Regions from separate parts of the Colwellia sp. BRX8-7 genome, predicted to be linked through region 1. Evidence: predicted binding sites of a transcription regulator. Region 1 holds the regulator's gene; the other holds the start of a gene.
What was found. Region 1 encodes LexA, which represses DNA repair genes until DNA is damaged. Its sites were predicted from a motif close to TACTGTATNNNNATACAGTA; they were not measured.

Region 1 (7,932 bases):
CCGGGTTGGAATAACTCGGCTCGAATAACCATGGCTAAAGCGCCGCCGGTTAATAGCATAATAAAAGCAAACCATAGATATAACGTACCTATATCTTTATGGTTTGTCGTGTACAACCAACGTTTGATGCCTTTCATTTTATGGTCATCATGATGATCGTCGTGCGATTCTTGTTCTATAACGTCTGTAGTCATTTTATATCCTCCTACTTCGCACTAGCAGCATCAACAGCTGCAGGTTGTACTAAATCACCGGTGTTATTGCCCCAAGCATTACGCTCATAAGTAACAACTGCCGCTATTTCGGTTTTAGTTAACTGGCTACCAAAAGCAGCCATAGCAGGGTTTTTCTTACTGCCATTAATAACCATATCTATATGCACAGCAATATCACCCAGTGCAATTGCACTACCTTTTAGTGCTGGAAATGCCGGAGGTAAACCCGCACCAGAAACTTGATGACAAGCAGCACAAGCTTTCATGTAAACTTGCTCACCCATAACCATCAGTTCATCTTCGCTGTACACTTTAGTTAGATCTTCTACTGGGGCTTCTTCAGCAACCATTTCAGCAACTGCTACCGGTGTTTCTGTGTCATTGCCTGATCCCTTAGCAGCACCTTTAACATCAGCGGCTTGTACGGCATCACCGGTATTGTTACCCCAAGCATTACGCTCGTAGGTCACAACTGCAGCAATTTGCTTCATACTTAACTGCTTACCATAAGCTTGCATACCTGTACCCGCTTTACCATTGAGTACAATATCAATATGCGCGGCAATACTACCCGTAGCAACTGGACTTCCTTTAAGTGCAGGAAATGCAGGAGGTAGACCAGCACCAGAAACTTGATGACAGGCAGCACAGTGGGCAATATAGGTAGTTTCACCCAAGGTCATCAATTCATCCATTGATGCGGAAGCGTTAAGAGATGCTTTCTCAGCAGCAGCGGCTTGAGCGTTGAGTTGGTGTTGTTCATCAAGCCATTTTGCATAGTCTGCTTCAGACTTTACTTCGACAACAATTGGCATAAAACCATGGTCTTTGCCACAAAGCTCAGCACACTGACCTCGGTATATCCCAGGCTTGTCAACTTTTGTCCATGCTTCATTAATAAATCCTGGGTTAGCATCTTGCTTTACAGCAAAAGCAGGTACCCACCAAGCATGAATAACGTCGTCAGAAGTGATTAAAAACCGTACTTTTTTATTAACTGGAATGACAAGGTGTTTATCAACTTCGAGTAGGTAATTTTCACCTTTGACTTTATCGCCAGCATCAACATTAAGGTGTTTACCTTCTTGTGTTTCATACTGTGATCTTGGCGTCGATAAAACGGAGTAGAACTCAATATCTTGATCAAAATATTTGTAATGCCATTTCCACTGAGAGGCGGTAACTTGAATGGTAACGTCAGAATCGTCGTTATTTTCCATTTCAATCAGTGTTTTTGTTGCTGGTACAGCCATAGCGATAAGAATGACAATGGGAATTGCTGTCCAGAGGATTTCTACTTTTGTACTTTCATGAAAATCTGCTGATTTAGCCCCTTTGGATTTTCGATGGAAAACCATTGACCAAAACATAGCACCAAAAACGACCACACCAATTGCTACACATATATACATTGCGAGCATATGTAGATCGTAAACATCTCTACTTACTTCTGTTACACCCTTGGTCAGATTTAATTGCATATCTGCCCAAGCTGAACTGGAAAGAACACTCCCCAACAACAGCCAACCTAGGTTACGTCTTTTCACACGACATCTCCTTCACCCTATAAAAGTTTAAAACTTGATACCTAGGACAAAACACATCCTTTAGTACGGATTTTTATTATTTTCTTAGCGATTTTGTTATCAACCAGTTAGCGTCGACAACATCGCCTTATATTTATATTTGTACACATTCCAAACTAGAATTACTTAAAAGTTGATCTGGGTCAATTTAAAAATCGAGCTATTTTAAAATAAAAACCAATAAAAACAATAGAGTATCAACTCTAATACAAGCAAAGGCCTAATAACAAAGGGCTGTAGCCGTAGTATTAAAAATAAACAGCTGAGTATAAATACGCGTATTGCAAAAATCGATCTTGGTTGTTTTTTAATCAGAGAAAGATAAAGTTGTTTGAAGGGGCTTTAGAATGAAAATTATTCTTAGTAAAGAGAAAGGTTTGCATGAAAAGAATACGAAAGGTTAGAAAAGCAAACTTTAGCCTATTTTATACACTAAAGTTTGCGGAGCAGTTTGACGTAATTAATACTATATTTGTTAGATAAATTGATTTAGTTACCACCAAGTTTATTGGATAGGTTAACTTAATTACATCCAGTCTGCCGAGCGAATAACGCCAACTGCCAACCCTTCAATATTAAACTCTTGATCAGACAAATCGACTTTTATAGGAGAGAAGTCATCATTTTCAGCATGTAAGTAAACGATGTTACCTTCTCGTTTATAACGTTTAACCGTAACATTTTCTTCGACACGAGCAACAATTACTTGGCCATTCTGTACATCGGTCGTTTGATGAACCGCTAACAAGTCACCATCAAGTATGCCGATATTTTTCATGCTTTCGCCATTAACTCTCAATAAGTAATCAGCAGCTGGGTGGAACAAATTACCATCAACTTTGTAATGATCTTCAACATGCTCTGCAGCTAAAATAGGTTCACCTGCAGCCACTCTGCCGATTAAAGGTAAACCGGCTTCTTCCATTAACTTCTCAGTCAAACGAATGCCGCGAGAAGTACCTGGCAACATTTCTATATAGCCTTTTTTAGCCAAAGCTTTTAAATGTTCCTCTGCTGCATTTGCTGATTTAAAGCCAAAAAACTTGGCTATTTCAGCACGCGTTGGTGGCATGCCCGTATCGCTTATTTTATCTTTGATCAGATCAAAAACTTGTTGTTGTCGGTTCGTTAGAGGGCGTAATTCGCTGATTTCATTTAGCATAGGGAGCCTGTAAATTTACACAGTTGTTACTGTGAGTATATACAGGTCGTTAGTAAAGGCAAGTTTTCTAGCCAAATTATTTTTGAAAACTCCCTGATTTTAAATAATGGATAACTTGTTCGATAACTTTTTCGTTTTTCATCATAAATGGATGGGTCGTTTCCATTTCAATGTGATCATTCATACCATCAAGTTTGGTACTAGCAACCGAAACTTTACCATCATCTTTATCAGGAATAAGTGTTGATAATATCCAATTAATACTTTGATTACCGGCAATAACACCCAAATCAAAATTAGCATTGCCAAGGTTACTAGGGACACTGAATTCGCCGGTACCTAATTGCATACCCGCATCACCATTGATGAAACTAAAACCAGGTGTATTTTTTAGTTTATCAACAACTTCACTGCCTTTGTTTGGTGGACCTAGCATCACGACTTTATGTAAATTAGGTATTTTATGCATACTTAAATATTGGCGAACTAATATACCGCCCATTGAATGGGTAACAAAGTTAACTTGGCGATTTTCACAAATTAATAGCGCTTTAGAAATAACTTTTTCAGCCAACTCTTCTATCGAATAATCTCTAGAAGGGTAGTTGATATTTATCACAAAATATCCTTCTGCTAACAATCGTTTTTCAATAGCTTTCATGGAGTTAGCCGAACGTGCAAGCCCATGCAGTAAAATTACACATTCACCATTAGCTAAAGAATCTGCTGGCTCTTCAAAAGAAGCTTGAATTTTATAGCCACGTTCAACCGAAGTATCTAAGCTTTCTTGTTCAATCATATTTTTTAAACGAGTTTCTGCATCAGTAATTTTTTTACTAAATTGTTCTTTAAGTAGCGCTAGGTCTGACTTAAGTGCTGCAATTTTTTCATTCATAGCTGCGCTCCATCATTTTTTATGTTGAACGTTAATTATTGACGCTTTATTCACTTTTGAAAACAAGCGAGATAATATTTTTTAAAGCGCGGTTTGAGTATCATTTTAAAAGGGCTAATAACTTTAAACATCTACCATTAGCATTCAGTCATGTGTTTATAGGGAGTATAACGTTATGTGTTCTCGGTTTGGCAATAAATATTAATTTCTGCGCAGTGCTTTACACTCAGGTAACTCCCAAGGATGCATCGCTAACAACAAACCAATATGTTGTCGTTTGTCTAAAGGTAACAAGGCATCTTCTTGGTTTATCTTTACTACTGGCAACTATTTTCTCGTTTAGCATAGCCGATGTTAACTAGGTCTCGTCCGCAGAAAGCTCATCGCTACTTTGTTTTCCTGAAGCGAGTTCTCGACTAATTTTTTGAATATGGGTCTCAGAACTTTTTACTGATTTTTCAGTAGTCAGGTGCAATGTTTTTAAAGTATCAATCATCGCCAAATCGACATTTTTATTACTTTGTAACGCGTTAACCAGCGGCGTTAAAAAAGACGCCATATTTTCACTAAATAACGCCAAAGTTTCGGCTAACGCTGAATCATCTGGTTTTTCAATATTCACTTGCAGTTTAAGACTGGCAAGCGTTTCATTCAAACTATCTAACGCTGCAGATTTAGGCTCTAACAAAGCTTCTCCTATTTGATTGAGCCCTTTTTGCAATAACGATATTTGGCTCGCAACAGCCGCAATCGGGTTATCACTATCACCCAAGTTTTGATGACGAACAAAATCTGCCTTAATTTGTTGCCAACGCACTTTTTCTTCACTGGTTTGATTGTTGCGCAGCTCGGCTAATTTAAGTAAATTTTCTTCAGCGCCTATGGTGAGTGTTTGCGCTTCACCACGATAATGATCGGCGATAAGCTGCTCAACTTCCTCTTCGGTCATAACCGGTACTACTTTTTCCGCCATCTTATTCATATTGCGATAGCTTCCTTGTAACTTGAACGAAGGCTCAGTGCGGTACTTATCGTCTTGGGCGGCAGAGGCAATGTACTGTTGATTTGCTTTTAATACCGTCGCTTGAATTTTACGAATACGTTTAATAACTGCAACTATTTCATTGACCTCTGCTTGCGAGTAATTATGCTTTAGTTCAGTTGTGGCAACTTGTTGACCATCGGCAATTTTAACCAAGTTATAGAGGTCGTCCATATCTCGGGTCGCTAGTGGTGCGATATAGCGATTACTGGTTAAGCTATTTTCAATAAAGCTTAAAGAGAACTCTTCTTCTCGACCACTTAAAGTATCACCTAAGTTATAAATATCGGCTCGGTTAGCCAACATATCAGGAATGCTAAATGCTTCTCCTGATTCGGTATAAGGGTTACCAGCCATGACAACTGCAAATTTTTTGCCACGCATATCATAGGTTTTACTGTCACCATTCCAAACACCATCCACTTTTCTTGAGCCATCACATAAGGAAATAAACTTTTGTAAAAACTCAGGATTAGTATGCTGAATATCATCAAGGTACAACATAACATTGTTACCCATTTCGAAGGCTAAGTTAATCTTTTCAACTTCATTTTTAGCTGTTGAGTTGTTTGCCTGAGCGGGATCTAGTGACAACTGATCGTGTCCTATCGACGGACAGTTTATTTTAACAAAGGTCATACCTAGCTTACTGGCAACGTATTCAATAAGCGTTGTTTTACCATAACCTGGGGGAGAAATAAGCAGTAATAATCCCATTAAATCAGAACGTTTATTATTACCAGCTGCGCCAATTTGTTTGGCTAAATTAATACCAATAATCGGGAAATAAACATCATTAATTAATTTATTACGCACAAACGAAGACAGCGCTCTTGGTTTAAACTCTTCTAATCGTAAGCGTTTACGTTGTGCCGCTAATACCTTTTGTTTTTGAATATGAAAACCTTTGAATGCCGGTTCATGTTCATTTTTAAATTGGCGAAGTCGAGTGATAAATTCTTGATAATTTATCGCAATTTTTCTGTCCGATATTTGCCCATGCTGCCCCAATAAACCGTCAACAACACCTTCGGTGTCAGCCAATGAAGTATAGAATTCACATTGCTCTTGCATCAGCATAAAAATTGCGGCTTCATCAATAATATCTTGATGGATATTCATACTCTGGTGCGAAGAAAAAGCCTGCAACCACGCCCAGTAAAGTTGATATTTTTGCTCTAGTGTCGAACAACCCAATAATGCGCCACTGAGTTGTTTTTCTAAGCTCTTATGCTTTAACTGACTCTCCAGTTGATTAGCTAACTCAACGCTACTTTCTTTAATAACAAATTTCTGTTCGGCTAAAGCTAACTCTTTTAATAGGTAGGTTGCTGACAATAACGTGTCGCATTTCAGCCAAGGTTGACTTTCAATATAGCTATCTAATAGCGTAGCCAATTCTTTAATAAGCTGATGACGTAATTGACTATCACCAAAAGTTTCTTCCATGATATAGAGATTATGACTGCGCTGTAATAAATCTTTTCTACTGTTATCAGCTAATTCTGTGGTGAAAAAAAGTAGCGCGAGTCTTCTTTCCAAGACCGGATAAGCTAACAAGCCAATAGATTCTCTTAAAGCAAGTAATTGCTTTAGAATTAATGCCGCATCGGCATCATGCACGCCCTTATCATAACCTTCTTGATAACGTGGCTCAGCCGCTTTTCTAACCACCTCACCTAATTCATTGTTTTTTACCGCCGCTTTTAAACACTCAAGTTGCGCTTGGCCAGCAAATTCAGCCTCAAATAATAGTGTTGCCGCTAAATACTCTCCTCGGTAGACCTTGTCAGATTCAGAGACCAGCGCTTGCTGCCAAAGGTATTCAGTACCAACAAATAATTCAGCGGGTAGCGTTTCAAAGTATTCACTACCACTGATATGCAAGACCATGTCACCATCACGAGGTAATAAGGTCAGTTCTAATTTTTGACGATTCACCGAAAATTGGTGGTCCCCTATTTTAACTAAACTACCGTCAGCAGAGTAAATATCCGTTTTATCTCTCAGTGCTCTTATGCCCTGCTCTTTAGCATTTTTTAATTGAGCGTCAATGTCATCAGCTCTAACATTGTCATCAAGCTCTCTAAGCTGTGAAATTAGTTGCCTAAGCTTGGCAACCATAGGATCGCCAGCAAAATAGCTGTTTAATTTGTCTTGCTCACTAAACGATTGACTCCGTCTGATCACACCTTCAATAATGCGCTCGGCTGCCGTCATCAAATTCAAACAACGACGCTGCTGTGCATCCATTAGCTGCTGCTTATGTTGTTCAAAATTATCGTATATCTCATCTCTTTTAGTGATGATTTCATTATAAAATTCATCATAATCACTAAACTGACTTTCTAAGTCTTCTAACTGAATTAGAATTTGAGAAAGTTGCTCATCACATGCTTGCGGGGAATCACTCGCATTTAAAGCACTGGTAACACTTTGGCTTAACAGTTTAAATCGAGCACCAAATTCTGCTCGTGCCTCTTCACTACCGACACTTTTAGCCGCCAAATCAGCATTAGCTTTAACGCGGTTTATTTGACTAAAAACTGCTGAAATATCTTCCAGAATACGTGTTCTTTGTCGGCTATCTTCAATTTTTAGTGACAACATTGTGCGGTTAAGTAATTCTAATCCTTGCACAAGCTCTTCAATCTCCGTACGAATCGGCTTTAATGAGCTAACCGACTCACTTTTTTCTATCGCCTTTTCTAATGTAACTATGGTCTTTTGATAAGGCGTTAAAGCATCGTCTTGTTGGAGAAAATCAGCGGTTGCTTGGCTAAGTTCTTTCGTTAACGTATCTAAGTGAGATTCCATGGCATTAATTGCGTCAACATCGATATAACGTAAGTCTTTATGAGAAATCAATTCACCTTTAAATTGGGCTAACGCCGATAAGCAGTCAACGAATTGTGAGGCATGCTCAAAACCCGAGATTTGAACTTGTGTTACTAGCTCGGCTAGCTTTTCTTTTGCTTGAATCAAGGCCCGATCAGAGTTTTCTTTAATGCTGGTGACTTTTTCAAATTCAT
Region 2 (7,932 bases), on a different contig from region 1:
CTCTTGAATTTTTATAATGGGTGTCCGAATTATGTTCCCAACCAAAATGGTAATAATATTTAAGACTAACAGGATAATCTTTTATACAGCGAAGCGGAAGCTTCTCTGTTCATGCGTTAGCAAATTAGCTTGTGATGCTTAACGAGCCAATACACGCTAAGCAATCAATAATATCAAGGCGCACGAAACTTCATTGATTTCCTATCATCACCCAAGGTCAACAAGTCAGCATTTTCTATCACAACCGCTGTCTTTCAAAACTTGTCTTTAAGGCTAAAAATACAAAGAAAAAGTATAAATTTTGACATTGTTCATATTTTGGTCATAATAAGTTAGCAGCTAACAGGGAATGTTTATGATGACTACTGATGAATTCGATCGCTTAAACTCCCTCTCTGAAAAAGCCTTTAACAAACAGCCACAAAAAATCAATTAAAAGAATTTAATAAATTGCTTGAAGACTGGAATACTTTTATAGAGTTTAATTTAGCTTTTAAAACTAATTACTTGTTATGTTGATACATCTTATCGCATTGTTATGCATTATAGATTATTCAATGTCGTAATTTACTGAGAAGTCTACATAATAAGCTTTTAGAAAATTAAGCAACGAAAGGAGTGTCGTTTTGAAAATTTTAATGTGTTTATTTTTAGCTATATCAGCTTCAGGCTGCTCTGCTATTTCGGGGTACTACGAAGCGGATCCATTATTTCTGCAACAATCTGATTTATTAGACGAGGAAGAAGATATTGTCGATGTAAAAAAATTACAAAAAAGAGTAAAGGCAGTTACAGATAAAGTAAAAAGAAATGCACTACTCGAAGATCTACTTACAATTTCTGATAGATCGTGCGCTCGTCATCAATCATCAATACTGGCGGGTTTAAATACTTGGAACGTATCTACTGGAACTTTATCTACCCTTCTCTCAGCTGTTGGTACTGTTGTTGGAGGTGAAAGCACTAAAGCAGCACTAGCTGCCGGAGCTGCCTTTACTAATTCCACACGCTCTCTGGTTAACGAAGAGGTCTATGCTAAATCGATAGGTACAACAATAGTCCGAGCTACGATATCAGCGAGAGAAAAACAATATGCAGTTATTTCAATAGGAATGAATTCTAGCTTTGAGGACTATTCAGTTAAAAAAGGTTTACGTGATATATATAATTATCAAAACCGTTGTTCTTTCTACTATGGACTACTAGAGGTAACAAAAGCACTTGATCAAAGAAAACGTAGTAAATCTGAAATAGAAGACATGATTTCAAGGTTGGAGATTCAAGGAAATAAATTAAAAGCTAGAGGTGGAAATGATTCTGAAATAAATAAAAGAATAGAAAAATTAGTTTTAGAATTAGACAGCGCGCCCAATTAAATTTCTAACAAATCACTCAAAAGGATTAATCAGGACACCCATAGTTAATTTGAAAGATAGCATTCTCTCTACTAGGCTTACAAGGATTAATCAGGACACCCATAGTTAATTTGAAAGATAGCATTCTCTCTACTAGGCTTACTATAAGAGTCAAAGTAAAAGGATTTTCTTTATGACTACTGCCAGAAAAAAACTGATTAGTTTAGTTGATACCCCATATTACCACTGCATTTCTCGCTGTGTTCGCCGAGCTTTTCTTTGCGGTGACGATAGACTCACAGGTAAGAGTTTTGAGCACCGCAGAGGCTGGATTGAAGATAAGTTACTTAGTTTAAGTCAAGTTTTCGCTATTGATGTATGTGCTTATGCGGTTATGAGTAATCATAGTCACTTAGTGCTGTTTATTGATGAGCTAAGCGCTGAATCATGGTCGACAGAAGAAGTCTTACAGCGTTGGCATAAAATATTTAAAGGCACTTTTTTAACGCAACAATATTGCCGTGGTGAATTGATTGCCGAATACTTACTTCCAACATTAAAAAATACGGTAGCCTGCTATCGCAGTCGATTAATGGATATAAGTTGGTTTATGCGTGTTCTTAATGAGCGTATTGCGAGACAAGCCAATCAAGAAGATAATTGCACCGGCCGGTTTTGGGAAGGGCGCTTTAAGTCACAAGCTTTACTCGATGAATCAGCGATTTTAGCCTGCATGGCCTATGTTGATTTAAACCCTGTTAGAGCCGGTATGGCAGATACGCCAGAGAGTTCACTATACACAAGTGTAAAAAAGCGTGCCATCGAAGCTATAAAGGGTAAGCAACCCAAAAACCTGATGCCTTTTGTTGGTGATCCCAAAGCTAATATGCCTAAAGGCCTACCTTTTGAATTAACGGATTACCTGCAATTAGTCAAACTAACAGGGCGTTGTATAAAAGAAAGTAAAAAAGATTATATTGTTCAAAGCAAGCCAAAATTATTACGACGTTTACGTATCAACACCGACAACTGGTTAACACTCACAAAAGATTTTAGACGCTTGTTTCATGGCGCTATAGGCAATAGGGATTCGTTAACGGCTTATTATGAACACCATGAATTTAAACGACGACAAAATATAACATGCTGCGAAAAACTATTAGCATAGTTATTTTTTAGCATAGTTATTTTGTGAAATAATATGTAATAAACTATGGGCTCAAAACGTCTATCGTTAAGTGTGCTTTAAATCCCCATAAACAGGAATTCCCGTCATATGTAAACTTCTTCGATAATATTATAAGTTTTATTCAACTACTCGATAGGTTTGCGTATAAATTCTGGAAGCATTTAAATGTTTGTATCCAATAATTTTCTTAAATTTTTATAATGGATGTCCAAGATATGGAAGCTGTATCAAATAATTCTTCTTGAGTTATTATAATGGGTGTCCAAGTTATGAAGGCTAAAATCTAGGGGGAGGGGATTTTAGATATAAAAAAACCGCAATTAAGCGGTTTCTTATCATAAACGGTGGATTGTTTATCGCCAAATCTAAAAGTTACTAGGTATAACTAATGGATTAAAAAGGTCTTTATTTGGTGGAGCGGGGGGGAATCGAACCCCCGTCCAAAAAGCCTACATCCTTGGTACTACATGCTTAGTCGATTATTTGTTTAACCAATTAGACGCCAATCGACAGGCTTCGTCATGGTGAGCTTAATACTATTTCGCGGTTCAGCCTTAAGCGTGCTTCCCTCGCTATCCTATTTGGGGTGACCATCGATCCTCTAAACAATAGGAGAATTTTTGAGGCGATGGCTAGCCTAAGCGGCTAGTGCGAACGTATCGTCGTTTGCAATTATAGTTTTGCGGCTTTTTACCAGGCAAACCGCCCCTGGGCATGCACCTCGGGTTTCATGAATCTTGTCGAATCCTAGATCCGCCCCAAAGTTTTTTCATCTTAATTATAAACTTATTCAGTCTATAAAGCGCATTGTACAGCGCTTCTTTTAAATAAACAACGTGTTAATTGTTAACTTGTTATCGATCTAAATTCTTATTTTTCATTAATCGGCCTTTATCAACAGCCCATTCTCTGTCTTTGATATCAGAACGCTTATCATGGTCTTTCTTACCTTTACCCAAATAAAATTCGAGTTTGACCCAATTTGCTTTCCAATACATCGCCGTGGCAATTAATGAATAACCATCACGCTCTACAGCTGCGGTTATTTTCTCTAATTCACGTCGATTCAACAGTAACTTGCGGTCACGATTAGGTTCGCATACTACGTGACTAGAAGCAGCATTGAGCGGCATTATTTCAGCACCCAGTAAATAAGCTTCACCGTTTTTTACGTGTACATAACAATCAGAAATATTAACTTTTCCGCTACGGATACTTTTAATTTCCCAACCCTGCAGGCTCATCCCACCTTCAAACTTATCAGTTAAAGAATAGTTATGACGAGCTTTTTTGTTTAACGCAATAGTATTGCTGTTTGATTTTTTTTTCTGTGCCATTATATTTCCATTTTGTTTGCCATCAAAAATAGCAATCGCAAACATTATACGGAGAATTATTGATATTTGAATGATTAATTTCAATTTTTCTGTTTAATGCCTTTTGCTCACGGCTTTGTTATCATTACCCTTTAAAGTTGAGGAAAATAAATGCCCGTAATTAGTCGCAGCGCTTTAGTGATGTATAGCGTTGACCAAATGTATCAATTAATTAATGATATTGTTGCTTATCCTCAATTTATCCCAAATTGTGGTGACAGTAAGATAATTTCTCAGCAAGGTAATGAAGTTACAGCTGCTTTGATGGTTTCGAAGGGGGTTCTAAAAAAATGGTTTACCACCAAGAATACCTTGATTGGTAATAATAAAGTGCAACTCGATTTAGTTGACGGTCCTTTTAAAAAGTTGACGGGTTACTGGCAACTAACTGAATTATCTGAAGAAGCTTGTAAGATTAGTTTGCATTTAGAGTATGAGTTTTCGAGTAAAGTATTCGATTTGGCATTTGGCCGTGTTTTTACAAGTTTGACCAATAATATGGTACAAGCTTTTACACAAAGAGCTAAAGAGGTTTATCATTCTAATGGTTGATAACATAGAGATAGAGCAAGAACTTGCTCAACGTAAAATACAAATAGAAGTTGTTTATGGACTACCTGATAGACAAGAGTTATTAACGCTTTTAGTCGATGAAGGTACCTTGTTAGAGCAAGGTATTATTGCTTCAGGCATTTTATCTGTTTTTGAAGAAATAGACTTAACCGTAAATAATGTCGGTATTTGGAATCGAGCCGCTAAGTTAACGGATACTTTACGAGATTTAGATCGTATTGAAATATATCGACCTTTAATTGCTGACCCAAAAGAGGTTAGAAAACGCCGAGCTGAAAAAGCAAAAGATGAAGGGCGTGCCGATAAAGTTACCGGTGGTCGTGTTGACCCGCGTCGAAATAAAGCCAGCTAAAAATTCGCAAAATTTAAAGTAAAAAAAACGGCTATTAAGGCCGTTTTTTTATGGGACTAAAAATATTTATTAGTTAACCATAGGAACGTAAAAGTTGTCACCTAAGACAAAGTCACCTTCTGCGCTGGCTAATAATTCATTATCAAAATAGAGGATAAATTTCTTCTTAACGTTAAACTCTTCACTTCGACCTGATTTTAATAAGTAAACATAGTGCAATGTATCATTGCCAAATGCATCGTTAACAACAGGGCTACCAAGTACAAATTTTACTTGTTCTTTAGTCATGCCAATTTGAAGCTTGTCGATATCTTTTTGTTCTAAAAAGTTTCCCTGAGGAATGTCAAAACGATAGACCCAGCTTGAGCAGGCAGAAAGAGATAGGGCAATAGTAATGGCTAAAATGCGAAATAACATGTTTTTTCATTTATCCTAATAAGTTCGAATGGGGATGATAACTAAGCCCGCGAAGAGATACAAAACTATTTTCAATTTATTTTGCACCTTTGTGCCTCAACTCAGGTTATTTACTTAACGCTAAAATTAATTTATTAACCGGCAAGTAACTCTTGAGCATTAGCCAAGCTGTTATCTGTTATTTTATTTCCCGCTAATAAGCGAGCAATTTCTTGGACTCTGCCATTAGCACTTAGTTCCGTTACTTTTGTTTCTGTAAACTCGCCATCGGTTAATTTACTGACAAATAACTGTTGATGCCCTTTGCAAGCGACTTGTGGTAAATGTGTTACACAGATAACTTGGGTGTTTTGTGCTAATTCTTGTAGCTTGCTACCGACCATTGCCGCTGTTGGGCCACTAATACCGACATCAACTTCATCAAATATTAAGGTCGGTGTGATCACCTTGTCAGCCAAAATAACCTGCATGGCTAAACTAATGCGTGATAATTCGCCACCAGAAGCAACTTTGTTCATCGCTTCTAATTTTTGCCCTGGGTTAAGGCTAATGAGAAAGTTTATTTCATCAAGGCCAAACGGCGATAAAGCTTCAACATTAACTTGCTGTACTGATACGTCAAATATGCCGTTGTTCATATTGAGCTCTTTCATGCTCAGTGTGATTTTTTTACTGAGTCTTTTAGCCGATTTTACTCTTGATGTTGATAATGCCTGAGCAGATTGTAGGTAATGTACTTTAGCTTTTTCAATGTCTACGTATGCTGTATCTAGTCTTGAACCGTCTGAATTTATGACATGTAAGGCTTGTTTTATCTCTAAGTGTAACGTTGGCAAATGCTCGGGTGCCACTTGATGTTTTTTAGCAAGTTGAATGGCGAGCGAGTAGCGGTCTTCAATCATTTGATAAGCTTCTGGATCGAGTTCAAGCTTATCGTAGTAGTGCTTTAGCTCATCATTAGCATCTTCAACAAGAATAAGTGCTTCGCTCAAGGTGTTAGCAATATTTGCTAACTTAGGATCCATATGAACTAAGTCATTCAACTGTTCGCAGTTGTTTCTTAGGCTGTCTGAAATATTGTGATTTTCGTTTTCAGATAAAGTTTGCAATGCTTTCAAAGTTCCGGTCAATAATGACTGACCGTTACTATGACGTTTGTAATCACTTTCTAGAATTTGAAACTCACCCGTTTGTAGTGAAAATTCGTCTAGCTCGGTCACTTGGTATTGTAATAACTGCAGTTTTGCTTCGCGTTGCTCTTTACTTTCTTGTAACTGTTTTAGTTCTGTATTGAGATTTCGCCATTGCTGATAGTAATATTGAACGTCGTCTAATAAGTGCTGATGATCGGCATACTCATCAAGTATTTTACGCTGTTGAGCCGGCTTAACAATGAGTTGGTGATCGTGTTGGCCATGAATACTTATTAAAAATTGTGCGATATCTTTAAGTTGGGCAAGCGGAACTTGGCTACCGTTAATGTAAGCCTTTGAGCGTCCTTCAGCTGATATTACTCGGCGTAAAATACATTCACAATCTAACTCAGCATCGTGTTCGTCTGTTAGGGATAGGCCATTTTTTTTAAGCCATTTTTGTGCGGAAATGTTTTTGTTGATATCAAAGGTTGCGGCTAACTCTGCTTTTTTAGTATTGGGTCTTACAACATTAGTGAGCGCTCTATCGCCTAAACATAAACCTAAGGCATCAATAGCTATCGATTTACCCGCACCTGTTTCTCCGGTGATGGTTGTCATACCTTTGCGCCAATCTATATCTAGGGAGCGCACAATGGCGAAGTTTTGAATGTTAAGATGTAAAAGCATGAGAAACCAATTCACTGTATAAATATGTATAACTGTTAATTTATACAGTAAAGTGGTTTTGTGCAAGTGTTAATCGAATAAAAATTCAACAGCTTGAATTTGTTAAAAATTAATAAAGCTTATTGCCCCAACTTAATTTACTTCGCAGTACATTAAAGTAGTCATGGTCTAGTGGATGAACTAATCGCAGCGTATATTCACTTTTTCTGATAATAACTTCATCACCTGGTAATACCGCTAAAATAACATGGCCATCACAACTTACTTGTAAGCTTTCATAGTTCTCATTGGCGAGTAATAATTTTATTTCACTATTGCCGTCGACGACTATGGGTCTACTGGTTAGGGTGTGTGGAAACATCGGCACTAAAGATAAGGCATTTAAATTGGGTGTTAAAATTGGACCACCTGCCGACATTGAATAGGCGGTTGAGCCAGTAGGTGTTGACACGATTAAGCCATCAGAGCGTTGGCTGAACATAAAGCTACCATCAATGTAAACTTCAAATTCAATCATGCTTGCTACTTTTCCTGCGTGTAGCACTGCTTCATTGACCGCACTGTTAGAGCTTTTTAATTTTCCGTGGCGATAAACTTCTGCTTCAATAATAAAACGTTGCTCAGCGCGCGACTCGCCACGTAAAATTTTCTCAAGTGGTTCAATTAATTCATCGGGCGATAAATCGGTAAGAAAGCCTAAGTTCCCTCTGTTTACACCAATAACACCGATATCAAAACATGATAAAACCCTCGCGGCACCTAACATATAACCATCACCGCCCACGACTATAGCCAGGTCAGCTTGTTCACCAATTTCTACTAGGGTACTAATCGTTAGATTATCGAT

Region 2: the regulator LexA is predicted to act here: its motif matches at 7,116-7,135, upstream of recN (DNA repair protein RecN).

Annotation. Positions count from the first base shown of each region.
Region 1 is NZ_JACGVP010000004.1:116,922-124,853, reverse strand. It holds gene ctaD (cytochrome c oxidase subunit I) at 1-194, opposite strand, end outside; gene coxB (cytochrome c oxidase subunit II) at 206-1,762, opposite strand; gene lexA (transcriptional repressor LexA) at 2,328-2,963, opposite strand; gene H4J57_RS05370 (alpha/beta fold hydrolase) at 3,040-3,858, opposite strand; gene H4J57_RS05365 (hypothetical protein) at 4,060-4,185, opposite strand; gene H4J57_RS05360 (DNA repair ATPase) at 4,217-7,932, opposite strand, start outside.
Region 2 is NZ_JACGVP010000009.1:126,435-134,366, reverse strand. It holds gene H4J57_RS10710 (hypothetical protein) at 627-1,376, shown strand; gene H4J57_RS10705 (transposase) at 1,549-2,523, shown strand; RNA gene ssrA (transfer-messenger RNA) at 2,955-3,304, opposite strand; gene smpB (SsrA-binding protein SmpB) at 3,399-3,881, opposite strand; gene H4J57_RS10690 (SRPBCC family protein) at 4,032-4,472, shown strand; gene H4J57_RS10685 (RnfH family protein) at 4,465-4,845, shown strand; gene H4J57_RS10680 (outer membrane protein assembly factor BamE) at 4,915-5,262, opposite strand; gene recN (DNA repair protein RecN) at 5,397-7,085, opposite strand; gene nadK (NAD(+) kinase) at 7,195-7,932, opposite strand, start outside.